3 regions of the Desemzia sp. FAM 23989 genome follow, and region 3 is predicted to be linked to each of the others. Evidence: predicted binding sites of a transcription regulator. Region 3 holds the regulator's gene; each other region holds the start of a gene.
What was found. The regulator HrcA, encoded in region 3, represses chaperone genes, less so after heat shock. The targets are predictions, from matches to a motif close to TTAGCACTCNNNNNNNNNGAGTGCTAA.
Positions count from the first base shown of each region.

Region 1: a site for HrcA is predicted at 2,996-3,022, ahead of ACEN36_RS01920 (Hsp20/alpha crystallin family protein). Genes of this name have one in related genera too.
Region 2: a site for HrcA is predicted at 2,325-2,351, ahead of groES (co-chaperone GroES). Genes of this name have one in related genera too.

Region 1 is NZ_JBGQQT010000002.1:69,966-75,346, reverse strand. It holds gene ACEN36_RS01930 (MATE family efflux transporter) at 1-755, shown strand, start outside; gene ACEN36_RS01925 (DUF1576 domain-containing protein) at 1,074-2,450, shown strand; gene ACEN36_RS01920 (Hsp20/alpha crystallin family protein) at 2,499-2,918, opposite strand; gene ACEN36_RS01915 (pyridoxamine 5'-phosphate oxidase family protein) at 3,107-3,610, shown strand; gene ACEN36_RS01910 (glycoside hydrolase family 32 protein) at 3,668-5,050, opposite strand; partial or broken gene ACEN36_RS01905 (sucrose-specific PTS transporter subunit IIBC) at 5,087-5,381, opposite strand, start outside.
Region 2 is NZ_JBGQQT010000002.1:57,319-62,699, forward strand. It holds gene ACEN36_RS01840 (ABC-F family ATP-binding cassette domain-containing protein) at 1-156, opposite strand, end outside; gene ACEN36_RS01845 (redox-sensing transcriptional repressor Rex) at 458-1,129, shown strand; gene ACEN36_RS01850 (YdiK family protein) at 1,148-1,351, opposite strand; gene ACEN36_RS01855 (CPBP family intramembrane glutamic endopeptidase) at 1,386-2,042, opposite strand; gene groES (co-chaperone GroES) at 2,382-2,666, shown strand; gene groL (chaperonin GroEL) at 2,721-4,343, shown strand; gene ACEN36_RS01870 (DUF378 domain-containing protein) at 4,487-4,699, opposite strand; gene ACEN36_RS01875 (acetyl-CoA C-acetyltransferase) at 4,824-5,381, opposite strand, start outside.
Region 3 is NZ_JBGQQT010000010.1:41,907-47,287, forward strand. It holds gene dnaK (molecular chaperone DnaK) at 157-1,989, opposite strand; gene grpE (nucleotide exchange factor GrpE) at 2,063-2,632, opposite strand; gene hrcA (heat-inducible transcriptional repressor HrcA) at 2,650-3,690, opposite strand; gene ribF (riboflavin biosynthesis protein RibF) at 3,940-4,896, opposite strand; gene truB (tRNA pseudouridine(55) synthase TruB) at 4,914-5,381, opposite strand, start outside.

The sequences.
Region 1 (5,381 bases), on a different contig from region 3:
TTTATATTTGGAAAAGAGTTCCTGTCTTACGGATTCGTAAAACGGACTGGAAAGTAAGCAAAGAAGAAATCACAACTCACTTAAACATCGGCTTGCCTATGGGATTCCAAGCTTCTATTATTTCAATCGGGGCTATTGCCATTCAAATTACATTGAACAGTTTAGGCGCTACTGCTGTTGCAGCCACTACAGCAGCTGAAAAAATCAACGGTATCGCGACCATGCCGTTAGTATCTTTTGGAACAACAATGGCAACCTATACAGCTCAAAACTTCGGTGCCGGTAAACACGACCGTATTTGGGATGGCGTTCAGAAAATCACTCGTATCGTTGTTGTATACAGCTTTGTAGCTGCAACTTTACTGATTGTATTCGGCAGCCGTATGGCAAAAATGTACATTGGCGAAACAGATCCCGAAATTTTAGGAATGGTACAAACTTATTTCGTTACAAATTCGACTTTCTATTTTGTGTTAGCTTTATTATTTATCTATAGAAATACACTTCAAGGATTAGGTAAAAGTACTGCACCAACTGTAGCAGGCGTAATGGAATTACTTTCTCGTGTTATTGTAGCACTAGCTCTCGTAACACCACTAGGCTACCTTGGCGTAACTATTGCTAATCCTTTGGCTTGGATAGGTGCATTGATTCCACTAGTCATTTCTTACTACTCATTCAAACGCACTACGATTGCCGGAGAAAAGAAAGCACACACAACAAAACTGTTACAAAATGTAGAACAAGGCATTTAAAAGAAAATCGTTGTAGTCGTTTAGAATCAGACCACTTTTCCTTTTAATTGATAACTAACGGAGCAATCTAACCAAAGATTGCTCTTTTTTTATTTTGTTCAATTTTTTAAAAAGGAAAACGATTCCTTTTATTGTCTGTTTTCATTGATGTTTCAATAAAACCGGCACTTTTTCTCGGTATTTTTTTATTGCTGTTGAAAACGAATCATGTTATTATTTTAAAAAAGCAAGTGCCTACTTTACTAGACCACTTGGATGATAAACAAAGAAAAATTCCATTCTATCTAGAAAATCCTCTATGAAAGTGTGTTGAACTAGATGAAAAATATTCTTTATCCTAAACAAAATCAAGAACAGACTTTGGTAACTGAACGTCAAAAATATCTCTTTATCTTCATTTTTGCTGCTTCCTTATTTAGTTTTGCTTTTTTGTTAAACACACCAAGTGAAATTTGGAATGGCAGTATAAAAATTTTATTTTCTCCCGCTAACTTAATAACGGATTATTTTGCATTGGCTAATCCAGGAGCTGCGTTAGTGAATGCTTCACTAATGACTTTGAAAAGCCTGTTGATTATTCGAAAAAATAAAGTAACCCTCTCCGGTCCGTTACTTGCCGCTGTTTTTACAGTCGTAGGATTCTCCTTATTCGGAAAAAACTTGTATAATTCTATCCCCATCATTTTAGGCGTACTGCTTTATGCAAAAGCTACTCGTACTCCATTTAAAAATTATTTATTATCTGCTTTATTCGGGACAGCACTGGCCCCTTTAGTAAGTGAGGTTTCTTTTAATGTTGGCTTGCCTCTTCCATTAGGTATCTTATTAGGGTCTCTCTCAGGGATAATTGTCGGCTTCGTGCTTCCTCCGTTGTCTCGTCATTTTGCCAGCTTCCATAAAGGGTTCAGCCTATACAACATCGGATTTACCGCCGGAATTATTGGTATGGCCTTTATCGCTATGTTGAGAGCTTATGGTTTTGAAGTCGATGTAGTGAATCTGCTTTCCAGCGGAAATAATGTAGCTTTTTCTATTTTTATGTACACTCTATTTTCCTTTATGTTTGCTGTCGGACTGTATTTTAACGGTGGGAATTTTCATGGATACAATGACTTCTTAGATGAGGATGGCATTGGTGGGGGAGATTTTTTAGAAAAGCATGGTTTTGGATTGACTCTTATCAATATGTCTTTACTAGGGCTGATTACTACTACTCTTTCTCTTCTGGTTGGAGGAGAATTGAATGGACCTGTACTTGGTGGTATTTTTACCGTTGTCGGATTTGGAGCTTTTGGAAAACACATCAAAAATGTCTTGCCTATTTTAGTTGGGATTGTTGTGATCAGTTTATTTACTTCTGTTGAACTATCTTCTACTACTTTTCTATTGACCGCTCTTTTTGGAACTACATTGGCTCCTATAAGTGGGCACTATGGGGCTGTTGCAGGTTTTATAGCAGGTGGTCTGCACATGGCCATGGCTGCAAACATCACTTATTTGCATGCTGGTATGAACTTGTACAACAATGGTTTCTCTGGTGGATTTATCGCAGCCATTTTAGTTCCCTTATTGGAAGTTTTACACTTCCACAAAAAGGAACGCAAAAACAAAGAAATCGTCAAACCACTTGTGGATACAGAAGTCGTCGAAGATTTGGATGAAGCTGAAGAACCTTCTGTTTACCAAGATAAATAAAAACAGCAGAAAGGACTGCCAATTAATGACAGTCCTTTTCTTCTGTTTTTATTGTATTTCAATTCTATTTTTGGGTGAGTCCATAACTTCTTTTTTAGGCAAATGAACAGTCAGTACGCCGTTATCAAATTTAGCCGTAATTGCATTTTCTTCAACGTCTTTTAAAATAAACTGACGACTGTAAGAACGAACCGAACGTTCTCTATGAATGTAGTTCCCTTTCTCATCCGTCTCGTCTTTGCCTTCTTCTTGGTGAGCATTAATGGACAATACATTATTGTGGTAATCTAATTGGATGTCTTCTTTTGCCAATCCTGGCATATCCGCTTCTAAGATATATCCTGTATCAGATTCTTTAATATCTACATCAAAGTTGGCTGTATTAGAAAACAGGTGATCAAAAGAATCTCCGAAAAAGTTTCTGTCTACATTCATGAAATCACGTCTAAATGGAAATAAACTATTCATAAAGCATCCTTCTTTCTTTTATTGTACTGATTCTTGCAGCAAGTCTCTTTCTTGCTACAACAATATTATAACCTTTTTTAGCACTTCGGTCAACAGAGTGCTATTTTTTTATAAGCAGCAAACGTATTATTTTAAGATCGATAATCCCTCTGTTATACTAACTGTATTAAACTAGTGAGGTGAAATAGATGTCGGAAAACAATTCTTTACAAAACGAAAAAGCTTTATCCGTATTAAGAGGTATTTTAAAAGATACGGAGATAGTCATGCTTACAACTGTTTCTGCAGAAGGAAATATCGTCTCTCGCCCGATGCAAACTCAAGAACTAGAATTTGACGGTGACTTGTGGTTCATCACGCGCAGAGATACTACAAAATACCAAGAAATTTCTGCAAATCCAAATGTAAACGTTACCGTTGTTGGCGATTCTTATGCTTCTATCAGCGGAACGGCTTCCTTTGTAGAAGATATCGAGCGCAAAAAAGAATTTTGGAATAAAGTCTATGAGAAAATGTTCGATGTCAGTTACGATGATCCTATTTTGGTTTTGATCAAAGTGGAAGCTAATCATGCAGAGTATTGGGATACAGGCGATACTACCAAATCTGTTGCCAACTTCTTTAAAAAAGTTGTTGGAAATAAAGACTCGGTGAAACCGGGAGAAAATGCCAACGAAACCTTAGATCTATAAGAGAAATGTAGAAAACAGACTGAGATAAGCAAATTGTGCTTATCTCAGTCTGTTTTGCTAAACGCTTAATTCATACAATGAAATAGTCCTATTTTCTATCTCATCACCTGTTGATATCACTAATTGACGGCTTTCTTCTTCTATGAAATAACGTAAGGTAAATACTTCTTCCCCGTCATTAATAAACAACTCTATTAAAGAACTTTCTAACAACAAACGGATATTTTTTAATCCTTTTTCTATTTTTACTTCTCGCTCTTCTCGTTCTTTCGTGAGCCAATTAGTGCGACTGACTACAAATCGGTTATTCCCATGATGGTACTGCATCGTTACACCCTTACGAATGTGAAGGCAGAAGTCTTTAGGGGTATTTTCCCAATCGATCAGCAACTCGTTTTGTAATGAAGGCAATTCAATCGTTTGCTGTGCAGCATCATTTATCACTGTTGGGTTTGGCTGTCTCAATTGTTCTAACTCTATTACAGGTTGTTGTTTAAGCGCACCATCCACATAAGTGACTTCCCTTGGGACAGATAACGCGTGCAGCCAGCCATCTTTTCGTGTTGGGACCGCTGCTTCGACTTCCGGGTACATCACTCCGGCCCAACCAAATGAGATTACCCTGCCTGAAACATCCGTAAAACTTTGAGGAGCGTAAAATTCAAAGCCTCTATCCAATTCTTTAAACGCCTTCTTATCTGGCGCAAAAGTTCCATTGGAAGTCAGCTTTCCGGTTAAATAACCCGTTTGATAAATATTTTGGAACTCTTTTCCTTTCGTTTCCAAGCCTTGTGGAGAGAAAATAAAGACATCCTTTTCTGTGAAACGCAATACATCTGGACATTCCCACATGTACCCCAGAGAAAGTTTTTCTTCCACAAATGATCCCTTGAATTCCCAATCCAGCAAATTAGTGGATTGATAAAGAATAGTGTCTCCTGATAGATCCTCTTTTTGTGCTCCTAACACCATCCACCACGTCCCAACTCCGTCTTGCCATACTTTCGGATCTCTGACATGACCTGTGTAACCTCTTGGATGATTGAACAATGGCCCTTTTTTCTCAAATGTGAACCCGTCTTCCGACACAGCTAAACACTGGTAGCTTTCTCGCTTCCCTTCAGCTCCTCGTACATTTCCAGTATAGAACAGATACAATTTGTCATCAAAGGAGACTGCACTGCCAGAATATACGCCGTCTTTGTCATACCACTCATCCGGCATCAAAGCAGCCTCATGGTAATCCCAATGAATCAAATCTTTTGAAGTGACATGTCCCCAGCTTTTGTTTTTGTGAACGGTATCGTGTTGATTCCACTGGAAAAACACATGGTAAATTCCCTTGTATTGAATCAGCCCATTCGGATCATTCAATAACCCTTTTGGTGGAACAATATGGTACTTCAATGAATATTTTTCTGTTTCTGACTTACTCGACAAATCATTTCTTCCTTTCATTGCTTAGTCCTTTGCAACTTCTTTATCTGAAAATCCGAACAGATACGTTAAAGCGAAAGCTACAGCAATTGCAACTGCGTTAACTACAAGGTACCAGATAAATTGTTCGTTTAAATACAACAATGCTCCAGGAATAACCGTAACAGACATCCCTGTTCCTTCTAAATTCAATAAGTCAGCCAACATCCCGCCAACTCCACCACCTACTAAACCAAATAAGAAAGGTTTAACGTAGCGTAAATTCACCCCGAAAATAGCGGGCTCGGTAATTCCTAAGAACGCTGATAAAGTAGAAGGGAAAGCTAAAGCTTTT
Region 2 (5,381 bases), on a different contig from region 3:
AATATCTGCGATGATTTTTAACAGAGTTGATTTGCCGGCACCGTTTCGTCCCACAAGGGCAATACGTGAATTTTCTTGTACTTCTAAATAAATATTCTCAAACAATACATCTGCACCAAAATAACGTGCAACGTGTTGAGCTTGTAATAGAATCATTTTGTTGTCCTCATTTCTTATCTCTGCTCTTTCACTTAGTTTAGCATATTCTGTCTTTAAGTGGGAGAGTGTCTGGAAGGCTGGACTAACAAAAAGAAAGCCGGTTCACAATGTTCTTTGTGAATTTTGTATGGATAAGAAAATAAGCGAAAAAAAATATTGAAATGACCGTTTAAAAAAGCTGGTAATTTAAGAAGAAGATGTTATAATCTTATTATGTGAAACTCGACAATTTGTGAAACAAATAATTTGTTAACGAATATTGTGAATTTTGAATAAAAGAAAGTGAGTGAAGTGAACGATGGGTTCAACGAATACAATACCCAAAGCAACGGCAAAGAGATTACCGATTTATTATAGATATTTACGGTATTTGCATGAAGATGGAAAAGAACGTGTGTCATCAACTGAATTAAGTGAAGCTGTGAAAGTAGATAGCGCTACGATTCGACGCGATTTTTCATATTTCGGAGCTCTAGGAAAAAGAGGTTATGGTTACGATGTTGAAACGCTGATGCATTTTTTCAGTAAAACATTGAAACAAGACCGACTAACGAACGTGGCATTAATTGGTGTGGGTAACTTAGGACATGCTTTATTAAATTACAATTTCCATCAAGGGAACAACATGCGCATCAGTGCTGCCTTTGATATCAACAAGGATATTGTAGGAACGATTCAATCTGGAGTACCGGTTTATCCAATGGAAGACATGGTACAACAGTTGAAAATGCAACAAATCGATGTAGTTATGCTGACTGTACCTACTTCAGCAGCTCAAGATGCTGCAAATAATCTCGTTGAAGCTGGCGTTAAAGGAATACTGAACTTTACACCGATTCGTATTTCCGTACCAGAAGAAGTTCGAGTACAAAACGTGGATTTAGCGAATGAATTGCAGACTCTTATCTATTTTATCGATCACTATAAAGCAGACTCAGACAGTGATGATACTTTATTGCTATTAGATTAAAAAAAGCAACAAACCTATTTACGGTTTGTTGCCTTTTTTTAGTTTGAGATAGATTTGTAAAATCTTCGTAGCTCTTACCACATCTCGTGTGGCAAACAATACAAAAATGATAGAGAAGAATCCCCAACCAAATTCACCAACGTAGTCAATTGCAAACCAGATAAAAATAGCTGCAAGAACATAATTGAAAACAATTTGAATAATAAAATCTCTTTTTTTCATGAACGTTAAAAGTTCCTTTCTACTATAAACACTATTAGTATAGCCATAAGTTAGCTACTGTAACGGTAGCATTCATTAAAGCGTGAGCAATAATTGGAGCAGCAATCGATTTTGTTTTCCAGTACAAATAGCAGAAAACAAATCCCATAATCGAATAAAGCAAGTAATGACCATCAAAGTGAATAAAGGCAAATATCAATGAACTGATCACAGCAGCACCGATTCCTCCAGTAATGTCATAAAGATAACCAAAGATAGCTTTCCTAAATACAAACTCTTCCATAATAGGACCAAAGATAGCTACTAGAATCAAGAAAATAGGGTATTTATTCACAGTGAAAACGAGCTCTGCAGTGTTTTGTGACCCTAAAGGTGTATTGAGCAAGAATGTTTCGATAAATACAGCTAAGTATTGACCAACAAAAGCTAAAAACATTCCTCCTACTCCCCAAAAAACAATCGATTTTTTAGAATTGCTGGGCGTTTTCTCTAGACTATTATCAAATGTAGACCGATGATTAACGATAAACATTAGGATAGCTCCAATCACGAAACCGGCGATAGTACCATAAATGCTGGCGTCTGCTACAGCTTTAGCTGGTACAAAAAACAACACTATCACTGGGAAAAATTGAGCTATAATATAGATGAGAATGATTTTTGCATATGGAGACTTAATTAAATTCTTCATGTGTTTAAAACCTTCTTTAAGTAATTATTTACAGTTGCACTAAAAAAGAACAAGACTATATAAAGTGAGCAATGCACCTTTGTAATGGTACTGCATTTGGACGTAAAACAGTTTTAAAAAAAGATGTTCAATAAACAGTATAACATAAGTCTCATACCACTAAAGCAATTTTTGCTTTCTTCTTGAAGTATTTCTTTCTTAAATAAAAGGGCACTCTTTTTCTTTTTCAAGAGTAAAAAATACTTGCAAAATTTTTACAGTTTGATATGATGAAGAAGTGATTTAGCACTCTTTTAGAGTGAGTGCTAACAAAGAAAAACTATAATTGGAGGGATTTACGTGTTAAGACCTTTAGGAGATCGTGTCATCATTAAAGTCACAAAAGAAGAAGAAACAACAGCAAGTGGTATCGTTTTGGCTGGTACAGCAAAAGAAAAACCACAAACTGGTGAAGTAGTTGCTGTTGGTGCTGGGCGTATACTCGATAACGGAACAAAAGCTGAGCTTTCAGTTGTCGTTGGAAATACAGTATTTTTCGAAAAATACGCTGGTTCTGAAGTGAAGTATGATGGTACTGAATATTTAGTGATCAAAGAGAGCGATATCATCGCAATCGTAGACTAAACGTAAATAAAGACATGTACACGAATAAAAATCAATCTGATGAGGTGAAAGAAAATGACTAAAGATATTAAATTTTCTGAAGACGCACGTGCTGCATTATTACGTGGAGTAGATAAATTAGCAGATACTGTTAAAGTAACACTTGGACCCAAAGGAAGAAATGTAGTTTTAGACAAATCTTACGGTTCGCCATTAATCACTAATGATGGAGTGACGATCGCAAAAGAAATCGAATTAGAAGACCGCTTTGAAAACATGGGAGCTCAATTAGTTTCTGAAGTAGCTTCAAAAACCAATGATACAGCTGGTGATGGTACAACTACTGCCACTGTTTTAACCCAAGCGATTGTTCGCGAAGGAATGAAAAATGTTACTGCAGGCGCAAACCCGGTAGGGATTCGAGCTGGAATTGAATTAGCCACTAAAGTAGCTGTTAAGGAATTATTAGCTGTTTCTCGTAAAGTGGAAACAAAAGAATCCATTTCACAAATCGCTTCTATCTCTTCAGGAGATCCAGAAATCGGTGCTTTATTAGCAGACGCTATGGAAAAAGTGGGCAACGATGGTGTTATCACGATCGAAGAATCTAAAGGAATCGAAACTGAACTAGATGTTGTAGAAGGTATGCAATTTGATCGTGGATACTTGTCACAATATATGGTTACAGATAACGATAAAATGGAAGCTAACTTAGAAAATCCATACATTTTGATTACCGATAAAAAAATCTCAAACATTCAAGATATTCTTCCATTATTGGAACAAATCTTGCAACAAGGTCGTCCGTTGTTGATTATTGCTGAAGATATTGATGGCGAAGCATTGCCTACATTAGTCTTGAACAAATTACGCGGTACCTTCAATGTTGCAGCTGTTAAAGCTCCTGGATTTGGGGATCGTCGTAAAGCGATGTTAGAAGACATTGCTATTTTAACTGGTGGTACTGTAATCACAGAAGACCTAGGTCTTGAATTGAAAGATACTACAGTAGAACAATTAGGACATGCAAGTAAAGTGGCTGTTACTAAAGATGCGACAACTATTGTAGAAGGCGCTGGTTCAACAGATACGATCAGCCAACGTGTAGCATTATTGAGAGCTCAAGCAGAAGAAACAACTTCTGAATTTGACAAAGAAAAATTACAAGAACGTATTGCAAAATTAGCTGGTGGAGTTGCCGTTATTCGTGTGGGTGCTGCAACAGAAACTGAATTAAGAGAACGTAAATTACGTATTGAAGATGCTTTGAATGCAGCACGTGCAGCTGTTGAAGAAGGAATCATCGCTGGTGGTGGGACTGCTTATATCAACGTTCAAAGCAAAGTTGCTGAAATTGAAGCTGTAGGCGACGTTGCAACAGGTGTGAAAATCGTTGTTCGTGCGTTAGAAGAGCCAATTCGCCAAATCGCTGCAAATGCAGGAATGGAAGGTTCAGTAATTGTTGAAAAAATGAAAACTGCTGAACCAGGTGTTGGATACAATGCGGCAACAGACGAATGGGTAAACATGATTGAGGCTGGAATTACAGACCCAACTAAAGTGACTCGTTCAGCTCTACAAAATGCTGCAAGTGTAGCGGCATTATTGTTAACGACTGAAGCCGTAGTAGCAGATCATCCAGAACCAGCAGCACCAGCAGCTCCAGGAATGGACCCAAGCATGGGCGGTATGATGTAAGAAAGTTATTTTAAGATTATTGAACAAGGGAGTGAGGCAAAAGCCTCACTCCCTTGTTTTTTTCGATTATTTTCAGTTCTCCACTATTTAACGTTGGTAAGTAAAAATTCATGTCTTTACCAATGTTAGAATATACAAGAATTTTAGTGTTCGTGGTTATCTCTGGATAGTAATCCAAAAAATTTCAAGCAGTATAAAGCACATAGACCAACGATGATATACACAATTTTAGATAAGAGAGTGTCTTGTCCGCCAAATAAAGTAGCTACTAAGTCAAATTCAAAAAGTCCAACCAACAACCAATTCAAACCACCAACGATCAATAAAGCTAAAGCAATACTGTCTAGAGTTTTCATCCGGTATCCCTCCCTGTTTAGTATGACTTTTAAATCACTCTAAAAATAACAGGGATACTGTTGATTGTCCAATGAATTGATTAGAAGAATATCTAACAGTTAAAGGTGTTTTATATTCGATAGGCTAAACGCCTTGTTCCGCGCTCTCAATAATCATTGCGATGCCTATTCCGCCTCCTACGCATAGTGTGGCTAGGCCGCGCTTTTTGTTGTTTTGTTTCATCGCATTTAAAAGTGTGACTAAAATGCGTGAGCCCGAGGCGCCGATTGGGTGTCCTAATGCGATAGCACCGCCATGGATATTGACTTTCTCAGTAGGAAGTTCTAAATCGCGCACCAAAGCAATGCTTTGGGAAGCAAAAGCTTCATTGAATTCATATAAATCGATGTCTTCTTTTGTGAAATTCGTTTTTTCAAATACTTTTTGAACAGCAGTATATGGTGCATAACCCATGATTTCAGGATCGGTTCCCACTTCTGAATACCCTTTGATCGTTGCTAAATAAGGGATGTTTCGTTTTTCAGCTTCAGTTTTAGCCATCAGCAAGATTGCGGCTGCACCGTCGTTAATGCCTGAAGCATTTCCAGCTGTTACGGTTCCCTCTTTTTTAAAAGCCGGACGTAGTTTTTGCAATTTTTCTATGGTTGTTTCTTTGCGAGGATATTCATCGTCTGAGATGAG
Region 3 (5,381 bases):
TACATACAATAACCAACCGTGCTGCTCTATTTGTTACGCATCACAGGTCGTTATTGTTGGGGTTAGTGATAAACCTGCTTTAAGAGCATATCATGATTGAAGAGAAAAAGCCAAAAGCAGTTTGCCCTGGCTTCTTCTCCATTTCAATCAAGGTGCTTATTTGTCGTCATCTACTTCTTCAAAATCTGCATCTACAACATTGTCATCATTTGCTGCTTCAGTTGCTTCGCCTTCTGGGTTGGCAGCTTGTTGAGCAGCAGCAGCTTGTTCGTATAATTTAACGGTTAAAGCCTGAACGATTTCATTCAAAGCATCACGTTTCGTTTTCATCTCTTCAAGATTGTCAGCTTCAACAGCAGCTTTCAACTCGTCACGAGCATCTTCAGCTTTTTTCACTTCATCTGCATCAACTTTTCCTTCAAGATCACCTAATGTTTTGTCCACTTGGAACAATAATTGGTCGATTTCGTTGCGCAATTCAACTTCTTCTTTACGTGTTTTATCTGCTTCAGCATTTGCTTCAGCGTCTTTCACCATACGATCGATTTCATCGTCTGTTAAACCTGAAGAAGATTTGATTGTAATGGTTTGTTCTTTGTTTGTACCTAAGTCTTTAGCACTTACGTTAACAATACCGTTTTTGTCGATATCAAATTTAACTTCGATTTGAGGTACACCACGTGGTGCAGCTGGAATATCTGTCAATTGGAAACGACCTAATGTTTTATTGTCTGCAGCCATTGGACGTTCGCCTTGCAATACATGTACATCAACAGCAGGTTGGTTATCAGCAGCTGTTGAGAATACTTGCGCTTTGCTTGTTGGGATCGTTGTATTGCGATCGATCAATTTAGTGAACACGCCGCCCATTGTTTCGATACCTAATGATAATGGCGTAACATCTAATAATACGATGTCTTTAACATCACCAGAGATAACTCCACCTTGGATAGCAGCACCCATTGCTACTACTTCATCCGGGTTAACAGACTTGTTTGGTTCTTTACCAGATTCAGCACGTACAGCTTCGACAACAGCTGGGATACGAGTAGATCCACCAACTAAGATGACTTCATCGATATCTGATTTGCTTAATCCAGCATCTTTAAGAGCTTGTTGTACAGGTTTTTTAGTACGTTCTACAAGGTCATAAGTCAATTCGTCGAATTTAGCACGAGTCAAGTTCATTTCTAAGTGCAATGGACCAGCTTCTCCAGCAGTGATAAATGGCAAGCTGATTTGAGTTGAAGTAACACCTGATAAATCTTTTTTAGCTTTTTCAGCAGCATCTTTCAAACGTTGTACAGCCATTTTGTCTTTTGATAAGTCAATGCCGTTTTCTTTTTTAAATTCAGCTACTAAGTGAGCAATGATTTTATCATCAAAATCATCTCCACCTAATTCATTATCTCCAGAAGTAGACAATACATCGAAGACACCGTCACCTAATTCAAGGATAGATACGTCAAATGTACCACCACCAAGGTCAAATACTAATACTTTTTCTTCTTTGTCTGTTTTATCCAAACCGTAAGCTAATGCAGCTGCAGTTGGTTCGTTAACGATACGTTCTACTTCTAAACCAGCGATTTTACCAGCATCTTTAGTAGCTTGACGTTGTGCATCGTTAAAGTAAGCTGGTACAGTAACAACAGCTTTAGTAACTGCTTCGCCTAAATAAGATTCAGCGTATCCTTTGATGTATTGTAGAATATTTGCTGAGATTTCTTGAGGAGTGAATTTTTTACCATCTACTTCTACAGAGTAATCTTCACCCATGTGACGTTTGATAGATGCGATCGTATTTGGGTTGGTAATTGCTTGACGTTTAGCAACTTCCCCTACTTGGATTTCTCCATTTTTAAAGGCTACAACTGAAGGAGTTGTACGATTTCCTTCTGGGTTAGGAATGATTTTTGCTTCTCCACCTTCTAATACTGCTACAGCAGAGTTTGTTGTACCTAAATCAATACCGATAATTTTTGCCATCTGTAATCCCTCATTCTTTAATTTTTTTAGTTTTTTAATCTATCTTCAAAAGCTTCCATTAATTTTGCGGCTTTTATTGAGCCACTACAACCATTGCTGGACGTAAAACACGTTCGTGTAAAGTATACCCTTTTTGATGAACAGTCACAACAGTACCAGCTTCTTGCCCTTCTTCAACGGCAACTGTTTGAACAGCTTGGTGATAATTCGGATCAAAGGCTTCATTCAATGGATCAACTACTTGAACGCCTTCACTTTCGAGAGCCGTTTTGAAACTAGCGTAAACCATTTCGATCCCTTTTTTAAAAGTTTCGTTTTCTTCAGAAGTTTCAATCGACAATGCACGTTCAAGGTTGTCCAATACATTGATCAATTCTTTCGCTAAAGATTGAGAACGGTATTTAGCATCCGTTTCTTTTTCTTTGCGATTTCTCTTTTGGATATTAGCCAATTCAGCTTGTAAACGAAGATAAGCATCTTCTTTTTCTTGCAAGGCTGTTTTTAATTCCGCTAATTCGTCTGTTGTATCCTCTGTATTGACTTCTTCCATAGATTCCTCTGATGTTGTTTCAGCATCTAACTCTTCATTCATTGAAGGGTCTACTGATTCATTTTCTTCTAAATGCGAATCTTTATCTTCCACAATACATAACTCCTTTTTTAGTAGTCATCCATAGAATGGTAATGATCCACTATTTTTTTTGATAATTCATTTCTAAAAACATCCATGAGCCCAATCATTTTGGAATAGGGCATGTTAGTCGGGCCTAATATAGCAATTGTCCCGGTACCTAATTCTTCTACATCATACGTTGCAGAAATCAAACTGAAGTTTTCTAGGATATCAATATTCAACTCATTGCCTATGCGAACTTGAATCTCGTCATTTTGATGACCAAGCAATGATGTCAGGTCATGATTTCCATCCATAAACGAATAAAGAGATTTGAATTGATTGACATTCAGGTTTTCCGAATAATCGAGTATATTCATCCTTCCGCCAATGTGGATGCGTTCTCTTGCGGTTTTTATGAACAGTTCATTGATCAATTCCATCATACCTTCAGCAGTATGCATATATTTATGGATCAATAGCGGCACATCATCTTGCAGTTTTTTAAATACTTCTACTAGAGAACGGCCGACTAATTGGTCATTAAATAAAGAAACGATTTTTTCTAAATTTTTCAAATCAAACCCTTTTGGCACTGTGAAAATTTGGTCTTCCACATGACCCTTGTCGGTGACCAGTATGGCCATCACTTTTCGTTCATTCAATGGAACTAAACGGAACCCTGTCAACTTGCTTTCTTTGATTTCAGGTCCTAAGGAGATAGCTGTGTAACTAGTCAAATTAGATAATACTTCAGCTGATTTAACCACAATCTCGTCTAACTGAAAGAATGGATTATCGAAAGCTCTCTGTATTGTTTCCACTTCATCATGATTTACTTTTGCTGGTCTCAATAAATAATCGACGTAAAAACGATACCCTTTTTTAGAAGGAACTCTTCCCGATGAAGAATGCGTTTTTTGAAGAAAACCCATTTCTTCTAAACGAACCATTTCATTACGGATCGTTGCGGAACTCGCTACGATGTCAGTTTCTTCAAGCAGCGTTTTAGACCCTATCGGATGACCGTACTGCGTAAATAAAATCACGATAGCTCTGAGGATTGAAATTTGTCTTTCCGTTAACATATGCCTCACCTCTTTTTTTAGCACTTCAATTAAATGAGTGCTAACACAATTAATAATTTATCAAATAATAGCACTCTTGTCAATGGTTGCACCTAAAATTTCTGACTATTTTTGACTTTCTTATTGGTAAATCACCGAAAAAGAACCAGCCCTATGGGAATATTTTTTCAACTCTCAGTAAAACAAACTCAACTCCCAATATCCAGAACATGCGCTGCTGGTCATCGAGAGTTGATCTTAGTGACTTTTTTAATTTTTCGTTGTGTCCAACTGTTTAAAATAGTTTCGTACATCTATTTCATCTTGTGCTAACTGAGCGATTAAGGCTTCAACAGATGGGAATTTTTTTTCTTCCCGAATGTATTCATGCCATTCAACAGAAACTTTTTCCCCGTAGATGGCACTATTGAAATCAAATATATTGACTTCTACAGACAATTGGCGATTGTCTTCAAAGGTAATGTTGTATCCAATAGAAGCCATCCCTTCATGCCACGTCTTGCCGATTTTGATTCGAACAGCATATACACCTACTTTAGGCAGCCCTATACCAGAATCAGTATCAATATTAGCTGTAGGATAACCTAGTAATCTGCCCCGAGCATCTCCATGGATAACGATACCAGGTGTTTGGTAAATATAGCCAAGCATGTCATTCGCTTCTGCTATATCTCCGTCTACCAACGCTTTCCGGATTCGGGTAGAACTGATTTTTTCTCCATCTCCTGTTACCTTGCCTACCTCAACGACATCGAATTTTCCCTTAGCGTATCCAGGCAAGTGCTCCATAGAAGCGATCTCCTTTTTCCCGTAAGTGTAATCAAATCCAGCCACTACAGTGACTGCATGTAAGCCGATAATGTATTGGTCTACAAAATCTTGAGGCGTTAGAGCAGCGAAAGAGGAGGTGAAATCGACTTCATATAAATAATCCACGCCCAGTTCAGCCATAAATTCTTCTTTTCTTTCTGTAGTAGATAAATACGTGATCGCTTCTGGATTTATTTTTTTAAATACAATAGAAGGGTGTTGATTAAACGTCATCAATGCTAATTCAACATTTTTTTCTTCGGCCATTTTCTTAGCTCTTGAAATAACGGTTCGATGTCCTTTATGGACACCATCAAAAAAACCAAGTGCGAGGACTACTGGTTTAGTTGGAATTGTTTCTTTTTGATAAGGATGGTGAATTTTAATAATCTCCATTTTTAGGACTCCTTCATTTAAGCTGATGTTCGCAATACTTTGATGGGTTTCAATAAATCCGGTTTCGTAGGGTGTTCACCGTAAATACTGCGGGCTCTTCCTTGATACATCAATACGACTGGAAAAGAAACTTCTTTTGAAAAAGTTTCAATAGGCAGTACAGCACCATTTTTTACTTTTTCCCACAATTCTTCTGTCATTTCTTTTGTATCCATATCGCCAAGGGCATACTCTAATGGATACAAACGATCTTCTATCATTTCTTCTTGCATCAATTCAGCCACTTGATCTAACGTTAAGCAGTCTTTGACTGAAAACGTACCACTTTTCACACGTGTCAAATCAGACATATGCGCCGGGTAGCCTAACTTTTCTCCAAAGTCTACCGCTAACGTACGCACATAAGTCCCTTTTCCGCAGTCCACTTCAAATGTCCAAGAAACGGTTTGTTGCTCATTGTTCATTACAGGTTCAGAAGTTCGAAC